DNA from 3 places in the Holdemanella hominis genome. Region 3 is predicted to be linked to each of the others. Evidence: a T-box and tRNA genes for the amino acid it is inferred to sense, from the RefSeq annotation. Region 3 holds a T-box; the other regions hold tRNA genes.
What was found. The T-box of region 3 lies ahead of ileS (isoleucine--tRNA ligase). A T-box ahead of a tRNA ligase gene usually reads a tRNA of that ligase, here a tRNA-Ile.
Positions count from the first base shown of each region.

Region 1: it has a tRNA-Ile gene. The T-box ahead of ileS (isoleucine--tRNA ligase) is inferred to sense a tRNA for this amino acid. The anticodon was not compared.
Region 2: it has a tRNA-Ile gene. The T-box ahead of ileS (isoleucine--tRNA ligase) is inferred to sense a tRNA for this amino acid. The anticodon was not compared.

Region 1 is NZ_JACRWH010000016.1:20,062-33,215, reverse strand. Features, by position in the region: gene H8911_RS05620 (hypothetical protein) at 20-268, shown strand; gene bilS (flavodoxin family protein BilS) at 282-743, shown strand; gene H8911_RS05610 (ferritin) at 808-1,329, shown strand; gene nadA (quinolinate synthase NadA) at 1,478-2,383, shown strand; gene H8911_RS05600 (L-aspartate oxidase) at 2,385-3,677, shown strand; gene nadC (carboxylating nicotinate-nucleotide diphosphorylase) at 3,670-4,521, shown strand; gene H8911_RS05590 (transcription repressor NadR) at 4,522-5,028, shown strand; gene H8911_RS05585 (CPBP family intramembrane glutamic endopeptidase) at 5,073-5,969, shown strand; gene H8911_RS05580 (DUF2130 domain-containing protein) at 6,000-7,640, opposite strand; tRNA gene H8911_RS05575 (tRNA-Ile) at 7,787-7,863, shown strand; tRNA gene H8911_RS05570 (tRNA-Ala) at 7,878-7,953, shown strand; gene H8911_RS05565 (methylated-DNA--[protein]-cysteine S-methyltransferase) at 8,012-8,488, shown strand; T-box leader at 8,594-8,832, shown strand; gene H8911_RS05560 (YkvI family membrane protein) at 8,902-10,053, shown strand; gene H8911_RS05555 (iron-containing alcohol dehydrogenase family protein) at 10,040-11,122, shown strand; gene H8911_RS05550 (restriction endonuclease) at 11,187-12,164, opposite strand; gene ftsX (permease-like cell division protein FtsX) at 12,339-13,154, shown strand, end outside.
Region 2 is NZ_JACRWH010000076.1:564-6,704, forward strand. Features, by position in the region: partial or broken gene tnpA (IS200/IS605 family transposase) at 1-403, shown strand, start outside; gene H8911_RS11380 (M20 metallopeptidase family protein) at 515-1,603, opposite strand; gene H8911_RS11385 (Na/Pi cotransporter family protein) at 1,744-3,357, shown strand; gene H8911_RS11390 (threonine/serine exporter family protein) at 3,397-4,146, shown strand; gene H8911_RS11395 (threonine/serine exporter family protein) at 4,158-4,613, shown strand; tRNA gene H8911_RS11400 (tRNA-Ile) at 4,671-4,747, shown strand; tRNA gene H8911_RS11405 (tRNA-Ala) at 4,774-4,849, shown strand; gene H8911_RS12580 (hypothetical protein) at 4,962-5,120, opposite strand; gene H8911_RS11410 (transposase) at 5,409-5,846, opposite strand; partial or broken gene H8911_RS11415 (hypothetical protein) at 5,989-6,141, shown strand, end outside.
Region 3 is NZ_JACRWH010000002.1:63,054-76,207, reverse strand. Features, by position in the region: gene hpf (ribosome hibernation-promoting factor, HPF/YfiA family) at 180-713, shown strand; gene H8911_RS01105 (cell division protein SepF) at 830-1,261, shown strand; gene H8911_RS01100 (YlmH family RNA-binding protein) at 1,286-2,014, shown strand; T-box leader at 2,008-2,220, shown strand; gene ileS (isoleucine--tRNA ligase) at 2,258-4,984, shown strand; gene H8911_RS01090 (FAD:protein FMN transferase) at 5,007-6,092, opposite strand; gene H8911_RS01085 (RnfC family protein) at 6,229-7,521, shown strand; gene H8911_RS01080 (RnfABCDGE type electron transport complex subunit D) at 7,533-8,675, shown strand; gene H8911_RS01075 (RnfABCDGE type electron transport complex subunit G) at 8,672-9,181, shown strand; gene rsxE (electron transport complex subunit RsxE) at 9,195-9,854, shown strand; gene H8911_RS01065 (electron transport complex protein RnfA) at 9,856-10,431, shown strand; gene H8911_RS01060 (hypothetical protein) at 10,431-10,613, shown strand; gene H8911_RS01055 ((Fe-S)-binding protein) at 10,616-10,924, shown strand; gene H8911_RS01050 (Rqc2 family fibronectin-binding protein) at 10,953-12,587, opposite strand; gene gmk (guanylate kinase) at 12,693-13,154, shown strand, end outside.

The DNA of each region.
Region 1 (13,154 bases), on a different contig from region 3:
GTTGTGCTAAAATAATTCTATGGAAATAATAGAGGCATTTGAAAAATTAAAAGATAGTCATGCACTAATATGTTTAGAGAATCGTGCGTTGATTAAAATGGAAAAAGATAAAGTATATATATGGCATAGTCAATGGCATTCAAAGATTTCAAGAAATGATTTTATTTCACTATTTCATCAGAATACGTTTGAAGTTTATGAAAATGACCATGGTATTGATATGGAAAAAGATGAAGAGTATTATGCATGGCGTAATCGCTACTTATGAAAGGGTATATTTTATGATAGGAATTGTATATAGTTCAAAAACAGGGAATACACAATCTTTGGCAAACAGCTTGAATTTTATGGAGTCAAAATATTGTGTACCTGTAGAAAATACACAAAATTTAGAACCTGTAGATTTGTTGTGCATTGGATTCTGGTGTGATAAGGGAGATTGTGATGATCAAATGAAACAATATCTTTCTACACTACGTAATCAAAATGTTTTCTTGTTTGGAACGGCTGGTTTTGGTAAATCTAAAGAATATTTTGAGATGATTTTAAAAAATGTTCAAAATCATTTAGATGCATCCAACTGCGTTAAAGGAACATGGATGTGTCAAGGTAAGATGCCTTTGGCAATTCGTGCAAAGTTTGAATCGAATTCTGAAATGTTGAAGAATTTTGATGAGGCTTTAAAACATCCAAACGATAAGGATGTTGACAGTTTAATGAAATGTGTAAATGAAGCGTTGTGAGAGCATATCACTACGCTTTTCTTGTCGCTAGGAGTATGATGTAGCCAGAAAGAAGGAATGTGCTATGTTGAGTAAGAAAGTAGCGGACTTGTTGAATAATCAAGTTAATAAAGAATTATATTCTGCTTATTTGTATTTGGATTTCGAAAATTATTATCATGATAAAAGTTTAGAGGGTTTCGCAAATTGGTATCATGTACAAGTACAAGAAGAGATTGCACATGCTCAATTGATGATGCAATATCTTCAAGACAATGATCATAGTGTTGTTTTGGAAGCTATTAATAAGCCAAATATTCCTTTAAATGAACTAAGTGATCCGTTAAAAGCAGGCTTAAAACATGAACAATACGTAACTGAATTGATTCATACTTGTTACGCAGCAGCTTATGAAGTAAAAGATTTTAGAACTATGCAGTTCTTGGATTGGTTTGTCAAAGAACAAGGAGAAGAAGAAAAGAATGCTTCGGATTTAATTTCTCGATTTGAATTGTTTGGACACGATGCCAAGGGTTTGTATGATTTAGATGCAGAGTACAAAACTCGTACTTATATTGCACCAAGCATTTTACAGACAAAAAACTAAGGCGATGATTTTTGATTCATCGCTTTTTTCGTGCTTATTTCATTGTGATATATAACTTATATAATATTGACTTTACAACTGTCTTGTCAGATGTAAAGCCTGGGTGTATAATTCAAAACGGTAAAATTTTTTAAGGGAGGAAAATTCCATGTCTTTAAAAGAAGATGTATTGAAATTAAAAAAGGAAAAAAATGCGATTATTTTAGCGCATTATTATGTAGATGGAGCTGTACAAGATGTAGCGGATTTTGTCGGAGATTCATATGCTTTGGCAAAGAAAGCAAAAAATACAGATGCAGATATTATTGTATTTGCGGGTGTTAAATTTATGGGTGAAAGTGCCAAAATGTTAAATCCAGACAAGAAAGTATTGATGCCAGATTTAAATGCAGATTGTCCAATGGCACACATGGCAAGTAAGGCTGTTATTAAGAAGATTAAAGAAGAATATGAAGATTTAGCGATTGTATGTTATATCAACTCAACAGCTGAACTAAAAACAATGGCTGATATTTGTGTAACAAGTTCAAACGCAGTGAAGATTGTTCGTTCACTTCCAAATAAAAATATTTTCTTTATTCCAGACGGAAACTTAGGTGCTTATGTGAAGAAACAAGTACCTGAAAAGAATATTATCTTAAATGATGGATATTGTATTACACATAAGCGTGTGACATTAAAAGATGTTGAAAAAGCACGTGAAGAACATCCAAATGTTCCAATCATTGTTCATCCTGAGTGTGTTAATGAAGTTGTTGAGGCAACTGATTTTGCGGGAAGCACTTCAGAATTGATTCAATATACAGTGGACAATCCAAGTAAAGAATTTGTGATTGGCACTGAACTTGGTGTACTTCATGAAATGCAGTTGAAATCACCAGATAAAACTTTCTATCCATTATCCGATAAATTGATCTGTATGAATATGAAAAAAGTATCTTTGGAAAAAGTTTATGATTGTTTGTTGAATGAGACAAATGAAGTGTTTGTAGATGAAGAAGTGAAGGCTATGGCCGAAAAGTCATTAGATAGAATGTTGGAGTTGGCAAAATAATATGGAAAAGTTAGAGGCAGATATAGTTATTGTTGGAACAGGTGCAAGTGGGTTGTTTGCAGCTTTACATGTTCCAAATGATAAAAAGGTCCTAATGTTGACAAAATCTGATGCGGAAAATAGTGATTCATTTTTAGCACAAGGTGGAATTTGTGTATTGAGAGACAAAAATGATTTTGATTCTTTTATGGAAGATACTATGAAGGCAGGGCATTACGAAAATCGTAAGGAATCTGTTGAAATTATGATCAATTCAAGCCGTGATATTATTAATGAACTGATTGGATATGGTGTTAATTTTGCGACAAAAGATGGTGAATTAGATTACACGCGTGAAGGGGCACATTCTAAGCCACGTATTTTATTCCATGAAGATATTACGGGAAAAGAAATCACATCCACTTTATTAGATGCGGTTCGCAAATTAGAGAATGTTACAATCATGGAATATGTCACAATGACAGACATTATTGAAAAGGACAATGTATGTTATGGTGTTTTGGCGAAAGATGCCAACAATAATGAAATGAGCATTGAAGCTGGTTATACAATCTTTGCGTGTGGTGGAATCGGCGGATTATATGATCATTCAACTAACTATCCACACTTAACGGGAGATGCCATTGCGATTGCAATCCAGCATGGTATTAAATTAGAAAATGTGGATTATGTACAGATTCACCCAACAACTTTATATACAAAGAAAAAAGGAAGAGCCTTCCTTATTAGTGAATCGGTTCGTGGAGAAGGGGCTAAGCTTTATGGAAAAGACGGAAAGCGTTTTGCGAATGAAGTGTTGCCACGCGATATCATGACACAAAAGATTCGCGAACAAATGAAGAAGGATGATATGCCTTATGTTTGGATGGATATGACTGTTTTAGGTGAAGAAGTCATTAAGAATCATTTTCCTCACATTTATGAAAAGTGTTTGGAAGAAGGATATGATTGTACAAAAGAATGGATTCCTGTTACGCCAGCCCAGCACTATTTTATGGGTGGAATTCATGTAGATAAAGATTCACGTACTTCTATGTCCCACTTATATGCGGTAGGAGAGACGAGCTGCAACGGAGTTCACGGAAGAAACCGCTTGGCTAGCAACTCTTTACTTGAATCTTTAGTGTGGGGTAAAAGAGCTGTTGAAGATTTATTGAAAAATAAACCGGCAACAACTAGTGAATTTGATCATTTGACGAATGTGATTAAGTCACATCAGTTGTCAAATCAAGAAAAAATGTATCATGATATGGTACTTGAAGAAATAGAAAGAGAGAGACAAGCTCGTGGATAAGAATACAATGCGTTTAAATGTGGATCACTTATTGATCCAAGCTTTGCAGGAAGATATAACAAGTGAAGATGTTTCAACAAATGCAGTCATGCCTTCCTATCAATATGGGCAGGTACAATTGATCTGTAAAGAAGAAGGAATCATTGCAGGCCTTGAAGTATTTGAAAGAGTCTTTTATTTATTAGATGAAAACATGGAAGTGAAATTCTATGTAAAAGATGGGGATGCCGTTAAAAACGGACAATTATTGGCTGAAGTGTCTGGAGATGTTCGTGTTCTTTTATCAGGTGAAAGAACTGCGTTGAATTATCTTCAAAGAATGAGTGGAATTGCCACTTATACAAATCGTGTCGTATCTTATTTGAAGGGTTCAAAGACAAAGCTGTTGGACACAAGAAAAACAACACCAAATATGCGTGTGTTTGAAAAATATGCAGTTCGTGTTGGTGGTGGAAATAACCATAGATACAATTTATCAGATGGTGTTATGTTGAAGGATAATCATATCGCAGCAGCTGGTTCAATCACGAATGCAGTTCAGATGGCAAAGGATTATGCTTCTTTCGTTCGTAAAATTGAAGTGGAAGTAGAAAATTTAGAACAGGTTAAAGAAGCGGTTGAAGCAGGTGCGGATATTATCATGTTAGATAACATGAGTGTTGAAAATATGAAAAAAGCAATTGAAATCATCGATGGAAGATCCGAAACTGAATGTTCTGGAAATGTCACAAAAGAGAATATTGAAAAATTAACTGCCTTAGGTGTGGACTATATTTCAAGTGGTGCTCTAACGCATTCAGCACCTATTTTAGATTTGTCTTTAAAAAACTTGCAGGTGAAATAAATGGAAAAAGAAGCTAGACTTCAAGCCATTTATGACACGATTTCAAAAAGCGAAGTGCCAGTTTCAGGAAGTGAACTTTCCAAAAAGTTTAATGTATCAAGACAAGTCATTGTGCAGGATATTGCCTTATTAAAGGCAAGAAATGTTCATATTTATGCGACACACAAAGGATATGTATGTTCACATCAAAGAGTTCGAAGAGTATTTTCTTGTTTTCATTTGAATGATCGTATGGAAGAAGAAATGAATGCGATCGTAGATTGTGGTGGCTGTATTGAAAATGTATTTGTCAAACATGATGTATATGGAAAGTTAGAGGCTAAAATGAACATTAGTTCTAGAAAACAAGTCAAGGAATTCATTGATTCTATTTCACAGAATCAGGCAAAACCTTTAACGGATCTAACGAGTGGATATCATTGTCATACGGTGAGTGCACAATCAAAAGAAGATTTAGATTCAATTGAGGAATCATTAAGAAAACTTCATATTTTACAAGAGGCCTAAGAGCCTCTTTTGTGTTAGAATAAATTTAAGAAAGTAGGGATTTTATGCAACAACCACCTAAATTTATGCCCGATAAAGAATTAAGTAAAGTTGGAGGCTCATTATGGCTATATATTATTATGCAGCTGACACTCTCTTTTTTGTTTAGCTTTGTCGCAATGCCTTTAATTATGTATTCTTTGTATTATGATTATTCTGCAATCAATGCCTGCATTGAAATGTTGATTTCTTTTATATCTGGAATCATCATATTATGGTTTATGAGTAGTTCTTTTAAACAAAATATCAAAGATTTGAAGTTTACATTTAAACCCAAAGAGACAATAGATACTGTTTCAATGATGTATTTTCTGAATTATGCGATTGGTATTATTGGTGCTTTATTATCAAAATTTGGATTACCAAATACAAGTCCAGATTTTTCGTTAAGCGGCAGTTTAATGTATAACGCTTTTACTTTTATCAGTGTTGTCGTGCTTGCACCTATATTTGAAGAGTTGATATTTAGAGGTATGATTCTACAAACATTGTCGAAATATAATAAAATGTTTGCGATTATTGTGACTTCTTTATTATTTGGACTTTTACATTTAAATATTACACAAGCCATACCCGCTTTCTTTATGGGACTGGTACTATGTTATATGTATCTTAAATCGGATAGTATTTTAGTTACTATGCTAGCTCATGCAGGTAATAACTTTTTAGCTTTAATGTCGGTTTATTCAAATCATGTTTTGATTACAGTTTTAGTACTTGCCCTTGTGATTTATGGCCTCATTACAATAATACTAAAATCAAAGGAAGTGAATGCATTTATTAAAGAAGAGAAGACAAATGAGAATTGGTATGTAAGATTCTTTAAGCAAATTCCTAACCTTTTATATTTAATATTTACTATTCTTTGGATTATCATTTCATTATTCATGAATATGTTTTAAAAAGAGGACATCTCCTATTGGAAATGTCCTTTATTTGTCATATTTCTTTAATTCATCAAACTTCTGCTTCATTGTAGGATTGTTACGAGTTAAACGCTTGATTGTAAGATCCTCTGCTTTATTATTAGCCAATTGCAATTGTCTTTCACTTGATAGTAAGGCTTCTTTTGTCTTTTGAAGATGTGAAATTGTTTTATCAATCTCTTCGATAGCCGTATTGAATTTTTTGGAAGCTAATTCATAATTTCTTGAGAACTTTTGTTTAAAATCATTCATATTCTCTTCAAAGTGTGTAATATCAATATTTTGATTACGCATCAACTGCAATTCATTTTTATACTGCATAGAATTGAATGCAGCATTTCTTAAAATGGTGATCATTGGAATAAAGAATTGAGGACGAATCACATACATCTTTGGATAGCGATGGGATTTATCAATAATACCCGTGTTATATAATTCGTTTTCTGGCTCTAACATAGAAACAAGAACAGCATATTCACAATTCTTTTCATTACGGTCTTTATCTAATTCTTTTAAGAAATCTTCATTCTTATGTTTTGTAGCTGTTTTGTCATTTTCGTTTTTCATTTCAAACATGATGGAAATGATTTCTACACCATTCTCGTCTAACTCACGATAGATATAGTCACCCTTTGATCCTGTACGAGCATCATTATCTTTTTCAAAGTATGCATTTTGAAAACCAGTAGCACGAAGTTTATTGAATTCAATTTCACAATGTTGTTCTAAAGATTCACCAATCATTTTAGTAGACTGTTTTAATTTGAAATCTTTATAGTAGGCAATTTGCTCATCTTTGGTTTGTAGTAAAGTATCGTATTTTTCCTGCAAGCTCTTTTCTTGAAGCTGATATTTCATTTTATCCTGCTCGATTTGATTTTGTAGATCTTGTTTAATACTCTTTACATTCAATTCGTTTTCAACCTTAGCCTTATCCATATCTTGCTTTAAAGACTGGATTTCAAGGTTCTTTTCATTTAGCTTTGATTGGTATGTATTTAATAGATTTGCCTTTAATACTTTTTCGTTGTTTGAAATGTTGTTCTTTAAGGCTTGAATTTCATTTTCCTTTGCCTGTAGCTGCAATCTATATTCTTGTTCAGCCTTAGATTCATGGATTTTATTCTGTGAAAGAATCTGTTCTAATTTGGCATTGAGTTTAGAAATCTCTAAATCTTTTTGATTTAATTGCTCCTGATATTCTTTTTGCGTTTCAGTTTTCGTTAACTGCGTACTTGCTTCTAGCTTTTCTTTTAATGAAATGACTTCCTGCTCTTTATCACTTTGTTTCTGATTGAAGTCCGATTGCAGCTGTTTGATTTCAAGCTCTTTCTTGTTTAATTGGTCTTGATAAGCTTTTTCAGTTTCACTCTTGATAATTTGTTCAGTAGACTTTAATTGTTCTTTTAAAGAAATGATTTCTTGCTCTTTATTTGCCTGAAGCTCTTTGATTTCTAAAGTTTTCTGACTTAATTTAGCTTCATATTCTTTTTCAAGTTTAGACTGAAGAACCTGGTTTGAATTCTTTTCTCTTTCTTTTAATTCCTTTTCAAATTCTTCATTACGGACTTGTTGTAAGATTTCATGATAGTGACTCTCATCCACCTGAAATACAGTTCCACAATTGGGACATTTTATTTGACTCATAAGATACCTCCATTTTAAAAGATTATAATCATTAAACTGACAATACTGATGTCTAAAACTAGATTAATTATAATATTTAAAAAAAATCAAAAAAAGACTTGCATAATATAAAATCGCATGGTATATTAAATAGGCATTCAGCAAATGGGCCTGTAGCTCAGGTGGTTAGAGCGCACCCCTGATAAGGGTGAGGTCGTTGGTTCAAGTCCATTCAGGCCCACCATTTGCTGAATATATGGGGTGTTAGCTCAGCTGGGAGAGCACCTGCCTTGCACGCAGGGGGTCATCGGTTCGATCCCGATACGCTCCACCAATTAAAAAAAAGTAAGTCATCTTCGGATGACTTTTTTTCTATATATAGAGGTTTGATTATGTATATACAATATTATGATTCACCATTAGGTAAAATGTTATTGGCGGCTGATGAAATCGGATTGATTGGTGTTTGGTTTGAAAATCAAAAATATTATGCGGATGGTTTGATAGACCCTGTTGAAAAAGAAACGGCTGTTTTAAAAGAAACAAAAGAATGGTTAAATCTTTATTTTAGTGGTAATGAACCAAAAGTTTTGCCTAAAATGCATCTAATTGGAACAAAGTTTCAAAAGAAAGTTTGGCAACTACTTCTTAAAATACCCTATGGTAAAACTATGACATATAAAGACATCGCAAGAATGATTTCTCCATCAATGTCAGCACAAGCAGTGGGAAGTGCTGTAGGACATAATAAGATCTCGATTTTGATTCCTTGTCATAGAGTAATTGGATCCAACAGTAGTTTAACTGGATATGCAGGTGGAATTGAGAAGAAAGAAAAATTATTAGAAATTGAGGGTATATATGAGTAATATGTACCATTTTTTTGATGGATGTAAAACATAGATTCGAATTTACTGAAAATAAATGTAATAAAATGCTTGCTTAAATGAAAATGTGGTGTTATTATAAACGCATAAAACACAAGGAAATGGAGTAGTAAAAGGAAAGTCTTTGTTAGAGAGTTGTCGGTTGGTGCAAGACATAAAGGATTGAACTTTGAACTTACCATGGAGTGGTCAGGTTGATAAGACTTGAACGTAGGCTTAACGTTAATAAAGCAGGATGTGATAGCATCTGAAATGAGTGCATTCTTAAATGAATGAAGAAGAGTGGTACCGCGGAAGTATTGTAATTCTAACCTTTCGTCTCTTCTGTCTAAACAGGCAGCAAGAAACGATTGGTTTTTTTGTTAGCTTGTTGTGCACGTTATAGGAGGAAAATTATGAAAGCACAAAAAGTTGGGAAAATGGCGATATTTTCGGTAGGCGCTGTATTATTCTCAGCACATGCTGGAGGTGGATTTGCCACAGGAAATCAGGCAAATACATATTATGTAGGTTTAGGATGGACTGGTATTGTGAGTGCCATAATAGCTATGTTGCTATTGATATTGACAATGCGAGAAGCCATGGTGATGTATAACCAGAGAAATTTGACAAGTGCAAAGGAATTGTTTGAAAACTTATATCATCCATTCGATAAGTTGGAAATCTTATTTGAGATCTTCTTTAATATCATGGTTTTGATGGCTGTTGCAGCAGCAATTAGTGGAGCTGCAAGTGCATTGCAACAATACTTTGGATTTAATTATTATGCTTGTGTCGTTGCGGTTGGAATTGTTGTTCTTTGCTTAACAATTTTTGGAGCTGACGTGGTTCGTATGGCAAGTACATATATGGGTATGGCTATTTTGGTAACAGCTATTGTTATTTATGGTATGGGAATCATGAAAGGTCAAAATATTGGAGCTATTTTAGCAAATGACTTTACTGTAAATGGTTTTATGGATATGCCTAAAGCCATCTTAAATGCATTTACATATGCAGGCTTTCAATGTGTGACATTACCAACGATCGTAGCATGTGGAGCTATCTTACCAGATCGAAAATCTTGTTCAAAAGCAATGTGGGTCTCATTTGTGATGAATGCTGTCGCATTAGTATTAAGTGTATTGATGTTAATTTCTTGGAAGAGTGTTTATGGAGAAACAACTCTTCCTACATTGACGAGTTTAAATACGATGAATGCCAATTGGATGGTTGTTGTATATGGTATTTGTTTATTACTTTGCTTAATTTCTACAGCAGTAACAACAACATTCGGATTTGTGGCTCGCTTTGAAAATATGCGTGTTTTAAAGAATGTAGAAAATCCAGTAAAGAAAAGAATTATTGTATCTGCCTTTATTATTATTGTATCCATGACAATTTCTTTAGCCGGATTAACAAATATTATTAAATATGGATATGGATATTGTGGATATTTAGCTATCGCAATCATCATTGTTCCATTCTTAACGGTCGGTGTATACAAGAATTATCATACAAAAAGTATTGAAGTAAAAGAAGGAGTAGAAGTTTATGAAAACAATTGAAATGTCTAATTATTCAGTCGGAGAAAGTTGTTACAACGAAATCCCAGGTGTATGTGAAAAGTACAATGTTAAAAAAGTTGTATTGATTGGTGGTAAAAGAGCTTTGGCGGCTACTGAACCAAGAATTCGTGAAGCCATTAAAGAGACTGATATTATTATTACAGATTCAATTGTATATGGTATTGAATGTACTATGACGAACGTACATAAATTGACTTCAAATTCAAACGTACAAGAAGCCGATGTTATCTTTGCGATTGGTGGAGGAAAAGCTATCGATACTTGTAAAACCGCATCCATTGAGATGAATGACAAAATGGTTTTTTCATTTCCAACAATCTGTTCAAACTGTTCGGCCGCTACAGCTATTGCCGTAGTATATGATGATAATGGAGCATTGGACCACTATTCATATCCTCATTGTCCAGCACACATTTTTATCAATCCAGATGTCATCGCAAAAGCACCAAGTGAATATTTCTGGGCCGGAATTGGGGATGCGTTGTCTAAACAATGTGAAGTTGAATTCGCAACACAAGGAAAGATTTTAGATCACACGGCTACAATGGGATTGGCATTGGCGAAAACTTGTACTGCACCATTGTTGAAATATGGTAAACAAGGTATGGAAGATTGTAAAAATGATACAAATTCAGCTGCAATCGAAGCTATTGCCTTGGATATTGTCGTATCAACTGGATATGTTTCAAACTTAACAAACCAACCAGAATATTATTATAATTCAAGCATTGCGCATGCCTTCTATAATGGTAGTTGCTCAATTACACGTGATGGACACCATCTACATGGCGAAGTTGTATCCTTTGGTGTATTAGTATTGTATGCATATGCCAAAGATGAAGAAAATTTAATGAAAATGGCAAAATTCAATAAATCAATCGGCTTACCAGTGACTTTAGCGGATGTGGACTTGGATGAAAGCCATTTGGAAGCTTTGACTGAAGCGGCTACAAAAACAAATGAGTGGAAAAATGCACCTTTCCCATTCACAAAAGAAGAGTTTATTGACGCTATTAAAAAGGCAGATGCAGTAGGTCAAAGCTTATAAGAGATCGAGTAATCGATCTTTGCTTATAAAAAGAATCCCGATTTTTCGGGATTCTTTTTAATGATTACATATTATCATAGCAGATTGCTAAAATATCTTTTGGTATGTATTCTAAGAAGTCTTGAATATCAAGTCTTACAGAATCTTCATCAAAATAATTTTTGTTGTCACTATGATAGACACGTTCGGATAATTTGATTAGATTTTCGCCGTTAATAAGTTGAACGTGAGTGGCATTAGCGTATTCTATTGCTTCATTTGAAAAATCACTTGTCGTTATAAAAATCAAGTTATTGGCTTTTTCTGTGACACTAGCTCCAACAAGTTTTTGGATTAATGGTCGTCCAACTTTTGTTTTATCAAATAACTTGCATTCAACTAAAGCGAATATATTGTTGTTCTTCAATAATTTTATATCATATCCTCCATCGTTAGTTGGCGGAGTTACTACAGCTTCAAAGCCTATTTTTTTAAAAATATTTGCACAATAATACTCAAAATCTGTAGGCTTTGAACTATATAGTCTGATTAAATCTGTAATTGACAGGAGGGTGTTGCTATATTCAAATTTACTCTTTTCTTTATTTATCTTTTCAATTTCGTAAAAAGATTTCTTTATTTCAACGCTATTATTTCGTAAGTGATAGATACAGTCCATTAGGGATAATGGATTATCAAAAGATATTAAATAGTTGTCAATATAGAGATAACTATCTTCCCAGACAATATAATTATTGTTCATGCGATTATCTTTTGTTTTATTCATATTTTCAAATTTCCAATGTGGAAAATTTAATTGATAATAATTTTCTGCATAACATTCTTCTGTGCTCTCGATAATTGCGTTGCTCGGCATTATATCTAATTGATATTTATTGGTAAATTCTCTTTTGAGATTGTTATTTAATTCAATGGCTTTTTCTTCTCTTTTATTCCTTATGTAAATCGTAAGGTAAACAAAAGGACCAATAATAATAGTTAAAATAATCCCTAATAAAGATGCTAAGAAGATATAGCCTATTAAATCTTCAAATATGTACATTTTAATTTTCCCCTTTTTATAAAAACTATAAGAAAAATATATCATTTTTTGAGAAAATTAGCGACTTTAATGTTATTTTCACATGGAAGGATTAGAATGAAGGTGTATGTGAAATTTTGTGATTTGTAGGTTGATTTGATAGATATGTTATAATTAGTGATGTAGGTGATAAAAATGTTACTGTTTTTTAAGAGTTTACCAAGACTAGTACACAGTGCCAATAAAGATATGCACCGTCATTTCTTGATGACCTTTTCTTCCATTGTATCGATTGGCATTGCTTTATTAATGGCTTTGTTTATATTTGTGATTTATATGAATGTCGGAGGATTTACGAGTCAAATTGAAAGTGAATTTATGATTCAAGTCTCTTTAAATCCAACACTAGAAGATGAAGAAATTAGTGAATTATCCGATTCAATTTCATCTCTTGCTTCCGTAAAAAAAGTAACGTATTCAAGTAAAGAAGAGGAATTGGATGCGTTGATCAAAGAAAATGGGGCGATGTTTAAACAATATAAGGGAGAGGACAAGAACCCTTTATATGACGTTTTGAATGTGGAATTAAAAGACAACACAAAAATTTCAAAAGTGACAAAGAAAATTTCTAAAATGGATGGTGTTGTTCAAGCTACATATGGAGGTAGTGCTATCAACACGATGATTCAACTGTTTAAAAATATCCGTGTATGGGGAAGTGTCTTTGTTGGATTGATGGTTTTGATTGCCGTATTCTTGATTCGAAATACTATTAAAATGACAATTTTAGTACGAAAAGATGAGATTGCGATCATGCGAACAGTTGGTGCCTATAACTGGTATATTTCTTTACCGTTTGTATTAGAAGGAATCTTTATTGGCTTTTGGGGTGCATTAGGCCCTGTTTTGATTTGTATATTTGGCTATACAGGACTTTACCACGTAATGAATGGTATGTTTTTTAGTGACATGATGAGTATGCTGAAACCATATCCATTCGTACTTTGTACT
Region 2 (6,141 bases), on a different contig from region 3:
TCGAAAAGATTTAGGTGAAATATTGAGAGAATTATGTAGATACAAGCATGTAGAAATAATAGAAGGACATTTGATGAGAGACCATGTACATATGCTGGTAATGATACCTCCATCATTATCTGTATCTGCATTTATGGGATATCTGAAAGGGAAGTCAGCATTAATGATGTTTGACAGACATGCAAATTTGAAATATAAGTTTGGAAACAGACATTTTTGAAGTGAAGGATATTATGTAAGTACAGTAGGATTGAATGATGCTACAGTTGCAAAACATATTCGAGAGCAGGAAATGCACGATATAGCAATGGATAAAATGAGTGTAAAAGAGTACGCAAATCCATTCTCAGAACCACACCAACAGGCGTATAAACAAGAAAAAGCAAGGAGAAAGAATAAGTAAAAATAAAGCCCTTTGCGAGCTGGCAGTAAAGTTTTATAGCCGCAGAGAAAACCAACCCTTTTAAGCGTGATTTTTAGGTATCATAATAATAAAAACCCATCCTAGTGCTTACTAGAATGGGTTTTTTGTCGTTAATAGTTTCCTGTATAGTTCCACACCTTTGTATAGGATGGCTTCAGCAAAGGTGAACTTATTTGAGTGTAATGGAATGGTGTCTCCCGTACCTAAAAAGAAGAAGATAGATGGGGCTACATTTCTATAGTAGCCAAAGTCTTCACTGATAAGTACAGGGCTTTCTAGTTTGTTGACTAGATTGTTTTTGTATATTGTATAGAATAATTCTTCGTTGTTGAATACAGGTGGATAGTGGTGATTGATTTTGAAGTTTACTTGCACCTTGTATTTTTTGATTGCATTATTCATGTTTTGTTCAATGATATTCACAATTTGATCAAATACCTTTGGATCATAATAGCGAATAGAGCCTCGTACATGGGCTTGGTCAGCAATGATGTTAAAAGCTGATCCAGAATGGAAAGTTCCAAAATGAAGAAGGTGGAATGTGTTGTCGTCGAAAGCTTTTTCTTCTTGTTCTAAAGACTTTTGTAGAATTTCTACACAAGCCGTTAGTGCATTGATTCCATTTTGAGGTTGGGCTGCATGACTGGCTTTTCCTTTTACTAAAAGTTCAAACTCACATCCGCCTGCCATCATTTCATGAGGACGCGTATAGACTTTGCCTTTTTCAAGTTCTGGATAGATGTGTGTTCCGTAGATGGCGGCAATATTAAATTTATCGAAGAATTTAGATTCAATGATAGGTTTGGCGCCACCAGGTTTTTCTTCGCCTGGCTGAAATAACAATAATACGTTGTAGTCGCTTTCCTTGGCATATTTCGCTAATTCTAAAACCATGGCCATATGGCCGTCGTGCCCGCAGGCGTGCATACATCCATTGGTGCTTTTGAATTCTAGGTCTGTATTTTCTTCCATAGGAAGTGCATCCATATCGGAACGGAATACGATTGTCTTTTCTTTTTGGTTATCAAAATAGGCGGTTACACTATTTTGGATGGGATGATCAATGATGCAGTCATATAAGTCTAATACGTTTTCAATATATTGCGCTGTCTTTTGTGTGGTAAGTTCAATTTCTGGAATTTGGTGTAAATTTCTTCTGTTTTCAATGATTGTTGTCATAAAATTCTCCTTTTATTGGGGTTATTATACACCCTATTTTGAATTGTTAAATAAATTTAACATAGATTTAACATTGTAAAGATAGTATGAATTTGCGTTTAAATTTATATTAAGTGTGTAATTATGAAAAGGTGGAAAATATGACAACAACAAATATATTGTCTTTATTGGGTGGATTAGCTTTATTCCTATATGGAATGCAGATGATGGGAAATGGTCTTGAAGCTGCGGCTGGAGATCGTTTAAAACAAATTTTGGAGAAATTAACTTCAAATCGATTTTTAGGAGTCATTGTAGGTGCGCTTGTTACGGCGGTTATTCAAAGTTCGAGTGCAACAACAGTTATGGTCGTTGGATTTGTCAACGCACAGATGATGACTTTACAACAAGCTGTATGGATTATTATGGGAGCTAACGTCGGTACAACCATTACGGGTCAGTTGATCGCGCTGGATGTAAGTGCCATTGCTCCATTAGTTGCCTTTATGGGTGTGGCATTGATTATGTTTACGAAGAGTGCCAAAGCAACCGATATTGGGCAGATCATTGCAGGTTTGGGTATTCTTTTTATTGGTATGAATATGATGAGTACAGCTATGATGCCATTAAGAGAATCAAAAGAATTTGTTGAATTAGTCACAAATTTCTCAAATCCATTAGTAGGTATTTTGGTGGGTGCAGGATTTACGGCTTTGATTCAATCGAGTTCAGCTTCAGTAGGTATTTTACAAGCCCTAGCAGCCAGTGGTGTTATTGGCTTGGATGGAGCTGTATATGTGTTGTTTGGACAGAATATTGGTACTTGTATTACGGCTGTTCTTGCTTCAATTGGAACAAGTCGTGAGGCTAAGCAGGCTACCGCCATTCACTTGAGCTTTAATATCATTGGTACAACGATCTTTACAATTGTATGTATGTTTACACCATTGGTATCTGGGGTTATTCATTTAACGCCATACAATCCGACTGCACAGATTGCGAATATGCATACTATATTTAATGTTTGTACAACAATCTTGTTGCTTCCATTTGGAAAGTATTTGGCTGAGTTTGCACAACACATCTTGCCGGTTGAAAATAAAGAGATTGAAGATGAGCGTTTATTGTATTTGCAGCCACTACCTAAGTCTAAGAAGATGATTGGTGGTGCAGCTATTTCGGTTAAACAAATTAATGATGAAACAATGCACATGTTGAGTCTTGCGTATGAGAATGTAAATCAGGCTTTTGATCAATTGTTGCAGTTTAGTGATAAGACAGATGAACAGATCTACAAAAGAGAGGATACAGTCAATTACTTGGATAAAGTCATTAGTGAATATATTAGTACGGCTTTGGCTACGCCAAACTTGAATGTGAATATTTCTCAAGCATTGTCTAGCTACTATTTGATGTTAGTGGATATTGAGCGTATTAGTGATTATGCCGTGAATATGAATCATCAGGCGACAAAACGTCTTCAAGGAGATATGACAATTTCGGAAATTGAAATTATAGAGCACATGAAGAAGTTATGTGAGGATATGAAGAATGATTTGGATGATGTAGAAGAGGCAGAACGTAAAGATGATGTGATTGATTCACTTGTATCTAGTTGGCGTGAAGCACAGATTCAAGCTTTAAAACAAAAGAAATGTTCAAGCGAAGTTAGCATGATGTTGTCACGTATTTTTACAGATTTTGAGCGTATTAATGACCACGCTTTAAATGTGTCTCAAGAACTGGACAAGATTACAGTGGAAATTCCTGATTAATAAGCAGTTTTTCTGCTTATTTTTTGTTATAATTTGATTATGAATATTGAGAAGTTATTGAATACAATTATTGAAGCAGGAAAGATGTTAGTGGAGAGTGGTGCGGAAGTCAGCCGTGTCGAAGAAACAATGGTCAGAATGTGTCATTGTTTTGAAGGTATTGAATATGCGGATAGCTATGTGACTTTAACGGGTATCATGTTTTCTTTGACGTATGACAATCAAACAATGACGCGTATTTGCAGGGTACACACGGGAGAGGTAGATTTGAATCGTATTGATCAAATTAATACGCTTTCTAGAAGAATTTGTTCAAATCCAATATCAGTGGATGAGTTAGCTAATGAATTGGATCGAATTAAGGGGATGTCTCGCTATACATTTAAAGAGACAATGCTTTTTGGTGCGGTTGGCGCTGCTGGATTTGGAATGTTCTTTAATGGGACTTTATTAGAAATTGTAATGTCCTTTTTTATTGGGATTTTGATTCGTTGTATTAGCTGTTTCTTGTCAAAACACAAACTAAATTCTTTCTTGAATAATGCGATATCGGCAGGATCTGCAGCACTGAGTGCGCAATTGATCCATCAAGCATTACCGCAGACGAATGTGGATATTATGGTTATTTCTAGCTTTATGCTTTTAGTGCCTGGACTTGCGATTACCAATGCGATTCGTGATACGATTGCAGGAGATTATGTTTCTGGTGTCGCAAGAGCGGTTGATGCCTTTTTGTGTGCTATTGCCATTGCGGTAGGGGCTGGTTTTGTGATGTATTTTTGGATATAGGGGAATGAATTATGATATATGTGATTTTAAAAGCAGGAATCTCTTCATTCCTTGCTAGTTTAGGGTTTGGTTTCCTATTTAATATTAAAGGAAGAAATTTATGGCTAGCCGGTGTTGTAGGCGCCATTGGTGGTGTCTGTTACAAGGTGGGACTGTATTTAGATTGTTCTGAAATATTATCCAATTTCTATGGGGCTTTAGGTTTAGCCTTAGCATCAGAAATATTGGCACGACAATGTAAGACACCAGTCACAACATTTTTAGTTTGTGCATTGATTCCATTGGTTCCTGGAGGCGGTATGTATCGTACGATGCTTGCGGCCATTCGTGGGGATGCTCAAAACACACTAAATATGGGGCTTCAAACGTTGAGTATTGCGGGTGTTTTGGCTTTGGGAATCCTATTGGTTTCCACAATTATGCGTGTGTATTATCAGGAAAAGAGAAAATTTTTAGAAAAAAAGTAAAAAAGTACTTGCAAAGATGAATATTTATGGTATTATATATGAGCGTCTTGGGGATATGGGCCTGTAGCTCAGGTGGTTAGAGCGCACCCCTGATAAGGGTGAGGTCGTTGGTTCAAGTCCATTCAGGCCCACCATGATTTCTTTAGACGCTTACTATAATGGGGTGTTAGCTCAGCTGGGAGAGCACCTGCCTTGCACGCAGGGGGTCATCGGTTCGATCCCGATACGCTCCACCATTTGTAAAATTCAAACTGCATATGCAGTTTTTTTTTTATATTAAGATTTTGACTTCGGAACAGAGAAATATGATATGTGAAATAGCACTAAAATATCACAAGATATGAATTATCAGGAATGACAAAAACGACTATCGTAATAGCCAACATTTTGTATTTGTCTGTCTTTTAGTTGTTGAATTATTTTTTTTACAATCATCTTATGATCACATTCAGGGCAGTGCATCATATAGTTTTCTTCAAGTTCATTTGGAACTAATTTATCGATCAACTATCTAGGTGCTTCTTCTTCGTAACCGAGTTTTGTACATTTCATCAATATATCTTTTTCAGTATGTTCTGTCATTTCTTTTGTCCTTGAATGAATTATATGTATAAATATACTGCATTGTGGCTTTACATTTACATTGAATTGGATCTTAGGTTAAAAGAATCTATTAAATGAGTGCGGTATTTGAATTTATTGAGTTTGTTTTTAAGGACTTTAGTTTTAGGTTTACGAGAATTATCCTTGTTCTTTTTGATTCCAAGAAGTGCATGTACTTTATCTATGGTTTTCTTAGAAGCATTGGCATCGAATAATTAAGAAATGATAGTCCGGTATATGTATAATAAGGCGGTTTATAAAATCAATCACATTATCTGTGACATCATATCTTTTCTCATCCTTGTGATCATTGTAGAACCAGCTGACAGTATTTGATTCTTTATTGTATTCTGTGATTCTATTTTCAGCCATGGCAGGTCTACCTGCATAGCGAATAAAGTAGTTTACGCAGCAGCCTTGAATATCTTTACTATTTTTGGAATCGTTGTCATTGGATTTGAACTTGGCATAGACATAGAATCCTTTAGGATGATCTTTATAGAGTCTGTTCTTTTCTTCAGGCTTCTTTAATCCACCAACTTCTTGAATAAGGCGAATCAGTTTCAACTCGAATGTTTGAATGATAAGTTGTGTCCATATATTAATTGTATGTGAATTTAATGTGAACATGTGAGAATATTAATAAATATCATATATTCGCATTGGTGATATAATGATACAAATAAAATAATTTAGAAAGTCTCAAATCTATCTATTAAACCTATTTTGAATATAGTATAATAGAGTCGAATAGAACAGGAGGACTTGTCTTATGAAGGTGTTTTCAATGTCGCAAAGAATCTATTATAAAGATTTGGAACCAGATGCAGAATTGATCATCAAAAAGGATCTTGAGCTGTATAACTGTATGCTTCATAAGGCATTCAAGATCTGTTTTGATCGTGCCTATAAGGATGTTACTTAT
Region 3 (13,154 bases):
ATACTATAGCTCATTCAATGAAAATATGCAAGTTATTTTCTGAAAATAGTTACATTGTGTCTTGTCAACCTCCTTGGCAAAACTGGTTATATTTTTGTCATTTCTTGTCGAAAAATGTAAAACAAAATAAACGTGCTATAATCTAAGTAGCAATACAAATCATATAGGAGGTACATAATATGAAAGTCAATATTGTAGGAAAAAACATCACAGTAACTCAGGGAATCTCAGATAAGATCCATAAAAAATTGGATGTTTTAACAAAGTACTTCATTATCAGAGAGGATGATGTAGCGAATGTCTTGGTTCGTACATATCCAACAAAACAAAAAATTGAAGTTACAATCCCAACACGTTATGCGATTCTACGTGCCGAGGTTGTAGATGACGATTTATATGCAGCTATTGATCGTGCTGTAGATAAATTGGAAGATCAAATTCGTAGAACAAAAACACGTTTAACACGTAAAAATAAAGAATCACTTGCGGAAGCTTTCTTAGATCATGAATTATTTAATGATGAAGATGTAGATGATGACGAAGTAGTTCGTACTAAATCTATCGTTCCAAAGGAAATGAGCTTAGATGAAGCCATCATGAAAATGGAATTATTAGGACACGATTTCTTCATTTATACAGATGATGAAACAAATAAGATTGCCGTTTGCTACAAACGTCATGATGGTGGCTATGGCTTGATTGAAACAGAATAAACGCGTGAAAGACATGTCAAAATGGCATGTCTTTTGTTCTGAAAGAAAAAAAAGAATATAAGTTTGAATAAGTTATTCTTTGTGCTATAATTATGTTCGTTAAGGAGGTTTTTCCCATGGGATTTATGGATAAAGTAAAAGACTTCGTTGCTCCAATCGAAGAAGATGATGATTATCAAGAAGCACCACAAGCTGAAAAGGTAGAAGAAGTAGAACCTCAAAGTCGTTATGAGAGACCAAAAACTCGTACGAACGCAACTTCTTTGAATTCAAATACAAAAATGGTATTGTTTGAACCAAGAAGCTTTGGAGAAGCTGAAGAAGTAGGACAACGCTTAAAAGAAGGTCGTGCTGTAGTAGTTAACTTACACAAGCTAGATCGTGATTATGCACAACGTACAATTGATTTCTTAACAGGTGTTGTTTATGCGCTTGATGGAAAAATTCAGAAAATCGGTCAAAACGTAATTTTATGTTCTCCAGCTGAAATTGGTGTACAAGGAACTATTTCATTAGGAAGTCCAGACGACTTCGAAGATGAAGACTAATAATTACTTTTAATGAGCTCATTTATGGTAGGTCATGAGGTGTTTATTTCGCAGATGAAAGATCAAATTCGTATCTTTCAAAAACAAAATAGGCCGATCATGACCTATTTTTTATCGATTTCTGAACAGAACATTCTTCAAAGCATGGTGCCCAAAAATATATGTCTTGTTTTTGATGGTGGGTACGAGAATGCAGAAAGAAAGATCGCATGTTTTATACCTGAAGGGTATGAGGGCTTTAGTGATTGCGTTTGTCTACATGCCACATACAATTCAAAATTTAAAACATTAACCCACTCCGATCTTTTAGGATGTTTAATGCACTCTGGCATTGAAAGAAGTGTTATTGGGGATTTGATTGTGCAAAAAGAGAATCTATATATCTTTTGTAAAGAAAAGATTTCAAAATATATCATTGACAATTGTACGCAGATTGGTAAGTGTACAGTTCATTTTGAAGAGTGTTTAGACTATATCATTACGGAAAATAACAAAAAAGAAATACATGTTATGTGCAGCAGTTTACGTTTAGATAGTGTAGTTGCGCAATTGTCACATTGTTCTAGAAGTGAAGCGTTAAAAAAGATTCATGCAGGATTTGTGAAAGTTAATGATGTGGTACTTGAACAAAATTTACAATTGTGCAATAATGATTTCGTGTCAATCAGAAAGACAGGTCGATTCCAGTTTAAAGAAGTGGTTTCTACCACAAAAAAGGGTAGACTTGTTTTGAACTTTGATCAATATATTTAGCTAAGATAAAGACACGCCTTTATTCGTTAGGATTGTAGAGAGCAATGAGTTTTGGTGAAACATTGTATGAATAAGAATTAAGGTATCCCTTTTGAGCTGATCTTATGAAATGATAGTAGTTTGATCCGGTTGAGCCGTTATCTCATGAAAGTGCATAGTGAAAACTATGAATTAAGGTGGTACCGCGTGTTTATTACGTCCTTTTATAAGGACGTTTTTTTTATTTGGAAAAGGAGATAAAGTATGGACTACAAAGAAACACTTCATATGCCTAAAACGGCATTTGAAATGCGTGGAAATTTGACTAAAAAAGAGCCTGGTTTCCAAAAACGCTGGCAAGATGAAAAATTGTATGAAAAGATGTTAGAAAGAAGAAAAGGAGCAGAATCATTTGTATTACATGATGGTCCTCCTTACGCAAATGGTGACATCCACTTAGGACATGCCTTAAATAAGGTGTTAAAAGATGTCATTGTAAAATCTCACTTTATGGAAGGATACAACACACCATATATTCCAGGATGGGATACACATGGTTTACCAATTGAAACCGCTGTGACTAAATTGGGGTATGACCGTAAGAAAATGGGAATTGCTGAATTTAGAAAAATCTGTTACGACTATGCTTTAAAACAAGTAGCCAATCAAAAAGCAGGATTCTTAAGCCTAGGATCGATTGGAGATTATGATCATCCATATATCACTCTTCAAAAGGGTTTTGAAAAACACCAGATCGAAATCTTTGGAAAGATGGCCATGAAAGGTTTAATCTACAAAGGATTAAAACCAGTATATTGGTCACCAAGTAGTGAATCAGCTTTAGCGGAGGCAGAAGTTGAATATAAAGATGTAAAGAGCCCAACTATTTATGTTAAATTTGCTGTTAAAGACGGAAAAGGTGTATTGGAAACAGACTGCAACTTTGTGATTTGGACAACAACACCTTGGACAATTCCTGCAAACTTAGGAATTAGTGTAAATCCTGATTTTGACTATTCATTAGTGGATACAGAAAAGGGAAAATTGATTATGCTTTCAAGCATGGTTGAAGAATTATGTGATAAGTTTGAAGTTGAAAAACGTGATGTTTTAAAGACTTTCAAAGGAAAAGAATTCGAATACATTACATGTACACACCCATTGTATCCAGAAAGAGAAAGTTTATTGATGTGCGGAGATCACGTAACAGCTGATGCTGGTACTGGATGTGTTCATACAGCACCTGGATTTGGTGTGGATGACTTTAACATTGGTATGAAATATGGTTTACCAGTATATTGTAACGTTGATGCACAAGGATGCATGATGGATGATGTTGGTGAATGGCTTGCCGGCCAATATGTGGAAGATGCCAACAAGACAGTTACTCAAAAATTAGATGAATTGGGTGTATTATTAAAACTTCAATTCATTACCCACTCTTATCCACATGACTGGCGAACTAAAAAGCCTATTATTTTCCGTGCTACAACACAATGGTTTGCGTCAATTGATCAAATTCGTGATGAACTGTTAGAACAAATTCACTCTGTATCTTGGGTACCTGCTTGGGGTGAACAACGTATGCACAATATGATTGCTGATCGTAATGACTGGTGTATTTCTCGTCAACGTGCTTGGGGTGTTCCAATTCCTATTATTTATGGAGAAGACGATACTCCAATTATGGATCAAGCTATTTTTGATCATGTAGCCAAGTTAGTTAGTGAATATGGATCAAACGTTTGGTTTGAAAGAGACGTTAAAGATTTATTACCAGAAGGGTATACAAATGAACATTCACCAAATGGTATCTTCCGTAAAGAAACAGATACTATGGATGTTTGGTTTGACTCAGGATCAAGTCATACAGGCGCTATGATGGATCGTGGTTTGGGCTATCCTGCTGACTTATATTTTGAAGGAAGTGACCAATATCGTGGTTGGTTCAACTCTAGTTTGATTGTTGGTACTGCCGTTCATGGTAAAGCTCCATACAAACAAGTTTTATCACATGGTTTCGTTATGGACGAAAAGGGAGTTAAGATGTCTAAATCACAATGGAATGCCGTAGCTCCTAGTGAAATCACAAAGAAATATGGTGCAGATATCTTACGTTTATGGGCTTGTAGCGTAGATTATCAAGCGGATGTTTCAATGGGTCAAAAGATTTTGAAACAAGTCAGTGAAAACTATCGTAAAGTACGTAATACATTGCGTTTCTTAATGGCAAACTTAGATGATCAAAAATTTACTGCCAAAGATTGTGTAAGCTTCAATGAATTAAGTGAATTGGATCAATATATTTTAACTGAATTAAAAGATGCTGTAGATTTCTGTAGAAAAGCTTATAATGAATATCGTTTCTCCGATGTTGTTACATATTTGACAAACTTAATGACAAATGAATTATCCGCTTACTACTTAGATTACACGAAGGACATTCTTTATATTGAAAAAGAAGATGCACCAGTTCGTCGTCAAGTTCAAACTGTACTTTATAATGCTGTTGAAGTGATGACTAAATTGTGGGCTCCAATCTTGGCTCATACTTGTGAAGAAGTCAATGACTACATGCACTTTGATGCCGAAAGTATTCACTTAACGACATTCAAAGATCTAGAATTGGATTTTGATGTTGAAAAGATCAAAGTGGATATGGAAGAATTATTTAAAGTTCGTAAGGATGTCTTCAAAGCATTAGAAAATGCACGTGCTGAAGGTTTAATTGGTAAATCATTAGAAGCACATGTCGTATTACATGTAAGTGATGCACAAAAAGAAATTATGGATCGTGTATTAAGTAATGTAGCACAATGGTTTATTGTATCTAAAGTCACATTCACAACGGATGAATTAGAACAATTTGAAGTTTGTCAGGTACAAGTAGAAAAGGCTACAGGTCATGTATGTCCTCGTTGCTGGAACTATACTGAATCTGATAATGAAGATGGATTGTGTGATCGTTGTAACCACGTATTACATGATTAATATGTAAATGAAAAGAGTAACTCTAATCGACAAGAGTTACTCTGTTTTTTATTTTATCAGTTGTGATGATTTTATAATCTTTTGTTTCTAAATCCGATGAAACATCACTATCTTTATCTACGATCCATATGGCTTGTACATCATAATCCAGTGTGGATAAATATTTCTTTCCATCTTCAACACTCATACAGAACAACGTTGTACTTAAGGCGTCGGCCTTGCCTGAATCTTTTGTGATGACGGTTACACTTCGAACATAGTTTGCAGGATAACCGGTTTTAGGATCAATGATATGGGAATATTTTTTATTCTTATATGTAAAATATCTTTGGTAATCTCCACTTGTAACTAAACAAGTGGCTTTTTTTGTTGAATATTGAACTAGGGCATCACTTGCATCTGGACTTTGAATACCAATCTTCCAATTTGTGCCATCTTCTTTTTCGCCAAGTAAGACAACATTACCTCCCGCATTGATATATCCATTGGTTAGGCCAGCTTTATTTAATGCTTCTTTGGCAAGTTGAGCGGTATATCCTTTGGCAATGGCACCAAGATCGATGGATAGTTTTGGATCTAAATAAGATACTTCATGACCAGATATTTGAATTTTATCTAAGTCAATATGATTTAAAGCTTCTTGAATCTTGTCATCACTTGGAGGGATTTGCGTGTTTTCTCTAGCCTCATGCCATAGATTTAAAAGTGCACCTTGGCTGATATCAAATTGTGAGTTTTCAGACTGCATCTGCATGGCTAGTTTTAAACAATCTATAAAGGTTTCATCCATTTGAATCGGATGATTATAAGCTTCATGATTTAATGTATATAGGTTATTCATATTTTTATAGGCGTGGTACTGGTCAAAGCGTTTATTGTTTTCTTTAAATGTCTTTCTTATAATCTTTGTATACTTGGCAAAATCGGCTTGTGAACATGAGCAATTTAGAGTGATGGGCGTGTCAAAGCCAATATCTGTTAATGTAACATTTAGGTTTTCTGTTGTTTCATTACCTTTATTTTGAACAAAGAATATAACGGAACTAATAAAGATTAGAAAGCATACGGATATTACCAGCCAGGATAGAATGGATTTATTTTTTTGCATAAAAGTATTATAAAATGTTTTCCATTTAATGTAAATGTAAGTACTTACCTGAATTATGGGAAATTGTCAAAAAATTCTTGAACTTGTGAAAAAAAAGGCCTATGATTAAAAAGTATAAATGGGAGGTAGGATTTATATGTCACTATTTTTAGGACCAATGAGACAGCATATCCGTGGTAAAAAAGAATTGACAGAAAAGTCTGAATTATTACATCTTATGCCTAAAAAGGAAGTCTATATTCCTTTGGTTGCAGGCCGTACTTTAGACTTTGATATTCTTGTCGAAGAGGGTGATACTGTATCGGTTGGAACAAAACTGGCTGAAACAAAGTCAGGTTTTTATGTGCCAATTTATTCAAGTGTTTCTGGAACTTACAAAGGAATTGTTAAGCGTATGCACAATTCTTTGCGTCCACAAAATCACATGGTGATTGAATGCAATTTTAAACAAACGAAAGTTCAATCTTTTGCGCCATTAGACTGGCAAAGTGCTACTCGCCAAGAGTGTGTTGATTTTGTAAAGAATGCAGGTATTGTTGGTTTAGGTGGAGCTGGTTTCCCAACCTATGTAAAATATATGAAACCAGATGGAGTTGATTATGTTTTGATCAATGCCGTTGAATGTGAACCATACATCACAGCCGATTACCGATCTGTCATGGATGATGCCAAAGATTTAGTTACAGGTGCAAAAATCATGAAGAAAATGGCTGAAGCCAAAATGGTTTACATTTGCATCAAAGAATCTCACCCAGATTTAATTGAAAAAGTAAAATCTGTATTGACAGATGCGGCTGGAGTTGAGGTTCGTCCAGTCCCTGATGTGTATCCAATGGGTTGGGAACGTGTTTTAGTGCGTGAAGTATTACATAAAGAATATGGTGGATTACCTGCAGAAGCGGGTGCTATCATTGGAAATGCTTCAAGTGCCATCGCGATTGCGAAAGCCTTTGAAAAAGGAGAAGCCATCACACAAAAGAATCTAACGGTTAGTGGTGAATGCGTAAAAGATCCTCATAACGTATGTGTACCAGTTGGTATGCCTGTTAGTGAAATCATCGAAGCTTGTGGTGGATATACACAAGATACTGTCCGCTTGATTTCAGGTGGACCTATGATGGGTAAAACCATTGTCAATGATATGTTCGTCGTTGATCGTGCTATGAATGCATTAACTGTACTTCCAGCTGCAAACGATGATGCGATCGCATGTTTACGTTGTGGTAAATGTAGTGATCATTGTCCAAGTGGTTTACAGCCAGTAAGAATTACAGCTGCATTAAAAGCCAATGACGTTGACGAAATGTCAAAACGTGGCGTTATGAGTTGTATCGAATGTGGAATGTGTACATATATTTGTCCATCTCATATCGATGTAACTGAAAATGTTCGTAAGGCAAAACGTATTGTTATGCTTAAGAAAAAGTAGGGAGGATTCAAATGAAATTTACTTTTCATGTAAGTCCAAGCATTAAGAATAACTTGTCAACACAACGTATCATGAAAGAATTATCTTTAAGTTTACTTGTTGTGTTTGCAGCAGCCGTTATTTACTATGCCTCTGCATGGGGAGCTAGTGCTGCTTTACATTGTGTTCTTTTATTAGCTTGTTCTTTAATTACTACATTCGTTTGCGAATCCATTTTCGCAAAGATTATGAAGAAAGATGTTAAAACTTTCTTAAAGAGCTCATTTGGATGGGTAACAGCTATCATTTTAACTTTAATGGTACCTGTGAATATGTCTTGTTATGCAGTTATTATTGCGACAGTATTCGCAATTGTACTTGCGAAATTATTATTTGGTGGTTTTGGACAAAACATCTTTAACCCTGCAGCTGTAGGACGTGCTGTGATTCTACAAGCTTTTACAGGTGTGAGTGTAGGCCTAATTTCACAAGCAACACCAACAACAGTGATTGCGAGCACATACCATTGGTTACCAAGCAATGCAACTGTATTGGATTCATTCTTGTCTCAATATGGAGGCTTTGCAGGTCTAGCTTTAGGTACATATCCTGGATCTATTGGTGAAACATTCTCAATCTTGATTTTGATTATTGGTGTAGTACTTGCGGTTCGTCAAATTATTGATTGGAGAGTTCCCGTTGTTTATTTAGGAACAATCTTTGTATTAACAGCCGTTGTAGCGGCTATTACAGGCATTGATTCATACCATGGAATTCCAGCTGTTATTTGGTATCCATTATTACACTTATTAACAGGTGGTGTTATTTTTGGTGCTGTATTTATGTTGACAGATCCAGTCACTAGTCCAACAAGTGCAAGTGGTCGTGTTGTATTTGCGATGGGTGCAGCAATTTTAACAACTTTAGTTCGTTTAAAAGCAAATCTTCCAGAAGGATGCTTATATTCCATCTTATTGATGAATATGTTTACACCTTGGATCGAATCTTATTTCGATGGAAAACAATTGGAATTGGTAAAAAAATCAAGAATTGTTTGTGCATGTCTAGCTTTGATTGGTTTAGCTATAAGCTTCTATGCAGCTAGTTCCATTCAAAAGGTAGATGCTGTTCCTGAAACTGCAGCTGTTGTTGAAACAGTGGAGGTAACACTATGAACAAGATCGTACATTTAGGTTTATTCTTGGCTATTGTTTCAGCCGTTGCAGGTGGTGCCTTGGCATTTGCGAATCAAATGACTGCCCCTGTTATTGCTGCAAATAATGAAAAACAAGAAAAAGAATCATTATTAGCTATGTATCCAGATGCGAACGCAAATGATTTTAAAGTGGTCGATGCAACATTGGATTCTAATACAGTTCAAAAGGTTTATGAATATAAAAACGTTTATATCTTTAACATGAGTGTAAGTGGATATAAAGAAGGAACAGTATTCTTAGTTTCTATTGATAAAGACAGTAAGAAAATCGACAAATACAATGCCATCAGCAATGGAGATACTAAGGGCTTAGGTTCGAAAGTAACAGAAGCTCCATTTAAGAAATCTCTAGAAGGAAAAAATGCGACTGGTGAATTGGATACAATTTCTGGTGCGACTGTTTCTTCTGGTCCTGTTGTTAGTGGTATTCATGAAGCGGCAAAACTTGTCGATACATTAAAGTAAGGAGGTTATCTAGATGAATCGTTTTGAAAACTTTAAAGCGGGTTTAATAAAAGATAACCCAGTATTCTCATTGTTCTTAGGAATTTGTTCAACACTAGCCATCACTACAACTGTAAACAATGCGATTGGTATGGGTGTTAGTGTTATTATCGTATTAATCATGTCCAACGTGATTATTTCATGTGTTCGTAAAATTACGCCAGATGAAATTCGTATTCCCGTTTATATTGTCATCATCGCCACATTGGTAAAAATCATTCAAATGTTGATTCAAGCCTATGCGCCAAGTTTAAATACAAGTTTAGGTGTATTCATTCCGTTGATTGTAGTTAACTGTATCATCTTGGGGCGTGCAGAAGCTTTCGCAAGTAAAAACGGTGTTTTAGATTCAGCTCTTGATGGTTTAGGAATGGGTCTAGGATATACTCTAGCAGTATTAGCGATGTCATTTATTCGTGAATTGATTTCAACAGGTGGAATCAAAGTGGTAAATCCATTTAACGAAGCGCAAGTTTGGTTAAACTTACACATTATTCCCGAAGACTTCACAGTGAGTATCTTTGGATCTAGTGTTGGAGCCTTCATTACATTTGCGGTTTTAGCCGCTGCTGTTGGTGCTTATAAACAACATGTAACAGCAAAAGAAGAGGCTGCAGCGAAGGAGGAAAAGTAAGATGGGTGAATTAATGGCACTTTTAGTAACGAGTGTTTTAGTTAACAACGTTATCTTAACTCAATTCTTAGGTATGTGCCCATTCATGGGTGTTTCTAAAAAGAAAAGCTCAGCAATCGGTATGGGTGTTGCCGTTGTCTTCGTTATCGTTGTTGCAGCACTTGTTACATATGCACTTTATTATTTAGTACTTGTACCTTTACAACTTGAATTTATGGATTTGATTACATTTATCTTGGTAATCGCTTCTTTAGTTCAATTAACAGAAATGTTCATTAAAAAGACAAGTCCAGCACTTTATAAATCATTAGGTGTTTACTTACCATTGATTACGACAAACTGTGTTGTTTTAAATGTATGTTTAGTAAATATTTCTAGTAGTTATAATTTTGCACAAATGTTAGTATACTCAATCGGTACTCCATTAGGATTTGCCCTTGTATTATTCATTTTCTCTACAATTCGTGAAAGACTAGAACAAAGTGAAGTTCCAAATGCCTTTGTTGGGAATCCAATCGCATTGATTGTGGCTGCCATCATGGCTATGGCTTTCTCTTGCTTTACAGGAATTGTATAATGAAATACTTATTGGCAATATTGTTCTTTGGCGCATTAGTCGCTATCTATATTGTTTTGTACTTAATGAATAAAAAAACACCCAAACCTGAAGGGTGTGAAGATTTAAAAGCGGATTGTGATGGATGTAAGGATTATGCCTGTACAAACAATCCAGCTCACAATCAAGTGAAGGGAGAATAAATATGGTAATCGTAGCCGTAATTATGATGCTTGTACTTGGTGCAGTACTTGGCTTAGGTTTAGGTGTTGCCGACAAATATTTAAAAGTAGAAGCAGATGTACGTGTAGAAAAAGTAACATCATTACTACCTGGATATAACTGTGGAGGTTGTGGATTCCCTGGATGTAGTGGTATGGCTGAAGCCTTGGTAACAGGTGATATGGATCATATCGCATGTAAGCCTTGTAAAGCGGAGAAGCGTCAAGAAATCATTGATTACTTGAAAAACACACCGGGTCCTGATGGTTCTACAGTCGAAGTAAAAGGATAAAAGAAAGAGATGGAATTTTCCATCTCTTTTACTTTATTTGATGATTTTTAATGATTTCTAATAAATGATTTTCATCTGGGTCAATATAAATGGTCTTATTGGATTTCATTGTCACAAAACCAATCTTAGATCCAGGTACCTTTTTAATTTGTGAGATCAAACAATAATCTACGGGTACGGAACTTGAATCTTTACCTTTTGAGTAATACGCGGCTAACATTGCGCATAATCGAATTTGTGGTTCGGTAAAGTCTTCACTCTTTAATAGTACGTGCGAACCGTGATAGTCTTTCACATGGAACCATAAATCGTTCTTTCTAGAGACTTGGTGTGTCACATAGTTATTTTGAATGTTATTTTTACCTACATAGATTTCACAATCATCAAATTCTAAATGAAGGACATTTGGCTTATTGTTCTTCTTTTTACGTTTATTGTCCTTTTTAGGCATCAATACACGTTGTTTAACAAGTTCCTCTCGAATTTCCCCAGCATCAAAGACACTGCAGTATTGAAGCTGTTCTTCGAGTTGTGTATAGTATTCAATATCTTGTTTACATTGTTCAATTTGTTCTTCTAAGATCACTAAACTACGTTTCATCTTATGATATTTCTGATAATATTTATTCGCATTTGTTTTTAGATCGTAACGCATATCAATTGGAATTGTTACATCTTCATTGGTTTCAAAAGAAGGTAATACAATTGTTTTTTCTTTTTGAATCTGGTACATATACGCAAAGATCAAATCACCATATTCTTGATATTTATGATAGTCTTTTCCATCTTCTAAGGCTTGTTCTAGCTTTGGAAGCTTTTTTGTTTGTTTCAATTTTTCCTTTTCTACAGTACGAATAATATCGCCATATTGTTCTTTGATCCGCTTTTTTTGTTCATCTTCTTCATATAAATGATTTAGCCCTTCCATGATCGTATAGGTATTTGGTTGTTCATTTAAATGTTTGAGTTCAATACAATGAAAATCTTTTTGATAGATATATAAAGTGTTAGAAGTAATAAGTTCATTTAATATATTGATGTATTTTTCGTTGTTTTTTATGCGATACATAAATTCATTGGATAGTAATGGTGAAAAGCCATAGATCTGTTTAACAAGACTTTGATCTAAATCGATATCTTGGATCTCAAACGGATTTTTCTTTTCCGGTTGAGCAGGAGCTACATACTTTGCGCCTGGATGGATGAATCGTTTGGCATTTTCATATACGGGAATCCGTTTTAATGCATCTACAATTACATCATCTTTGACTAAGATCATATTGGCGTATTTCCCCATAAGTTCGATATTTAGATCGTATTTCACAAGGTCTTGAAATTCATTGCGACAAGATAAGTGTAAACATAAAATGCGGTCATAGCCAACTTGTTCAAAAGATTCGACAATGGCTTGTGAGCAGAGCTTTCTTAAGACCATTACAAAGTTGGATGGTTCTGGTTGAATGCCAGGAATAAAGTTTGCAATATATACACGGTTTGTGTTGGAATGTACATTAATGACAAGCTTTTGGTTTCCTTCATTTCGTGTGTGTAGATGAATCAATATTTCTTCATCGCTGATATTTTGTATTTTACCAATTTTACATGGGGTATATGCGTTTAATTTTTCTTGAATATTGTATAAAAATAATCCGTCAATAGCCATAGTGGACCTCCTTAGTCTGATAAGAATTATAACATAGTTAAATTAAATTTGACACACATGGTTTGGACTTGTAAAATGGATGAAAAGAGGGAGAGCAAGATTGTCATGCAAAGAGGTCTATTAATCATTTTGAGCGGTCCTAGTGGTGTTGGTAAAGGGACAATTCGAAAATATTTTGAAACAGATGAACGCCTAAATTTAGCGTATTCCACATCAATGACAACACGTAAACCACGTGCTGGAGAAGTGGATGGAAGAGATTATTTCTTCTCAACACGTGAAGATTTTGAAAAAGCCATTCAAGAAGGTGGACTTTTAGAGTGGGCCGAGTTTGTCGGAAACTATTATGGAACACCTTTAAAGGAAGTCAATCGCTTGCGCGATGAAGGAAAGAATGTCTTATTGGAAATTGAAGTGCAGGGAGCGATTCAAGTCCAGGAAAAGTGTCCGGATGCGATTTCTATCTTTATTATTCCACCTTCAATGGAGGAATTGGAAAGACGTATTCGTGGTCGTAGCACTGAGCCTGAAGAAATCATTCAACAACGTCTTGCCAAGGCTAGCAAC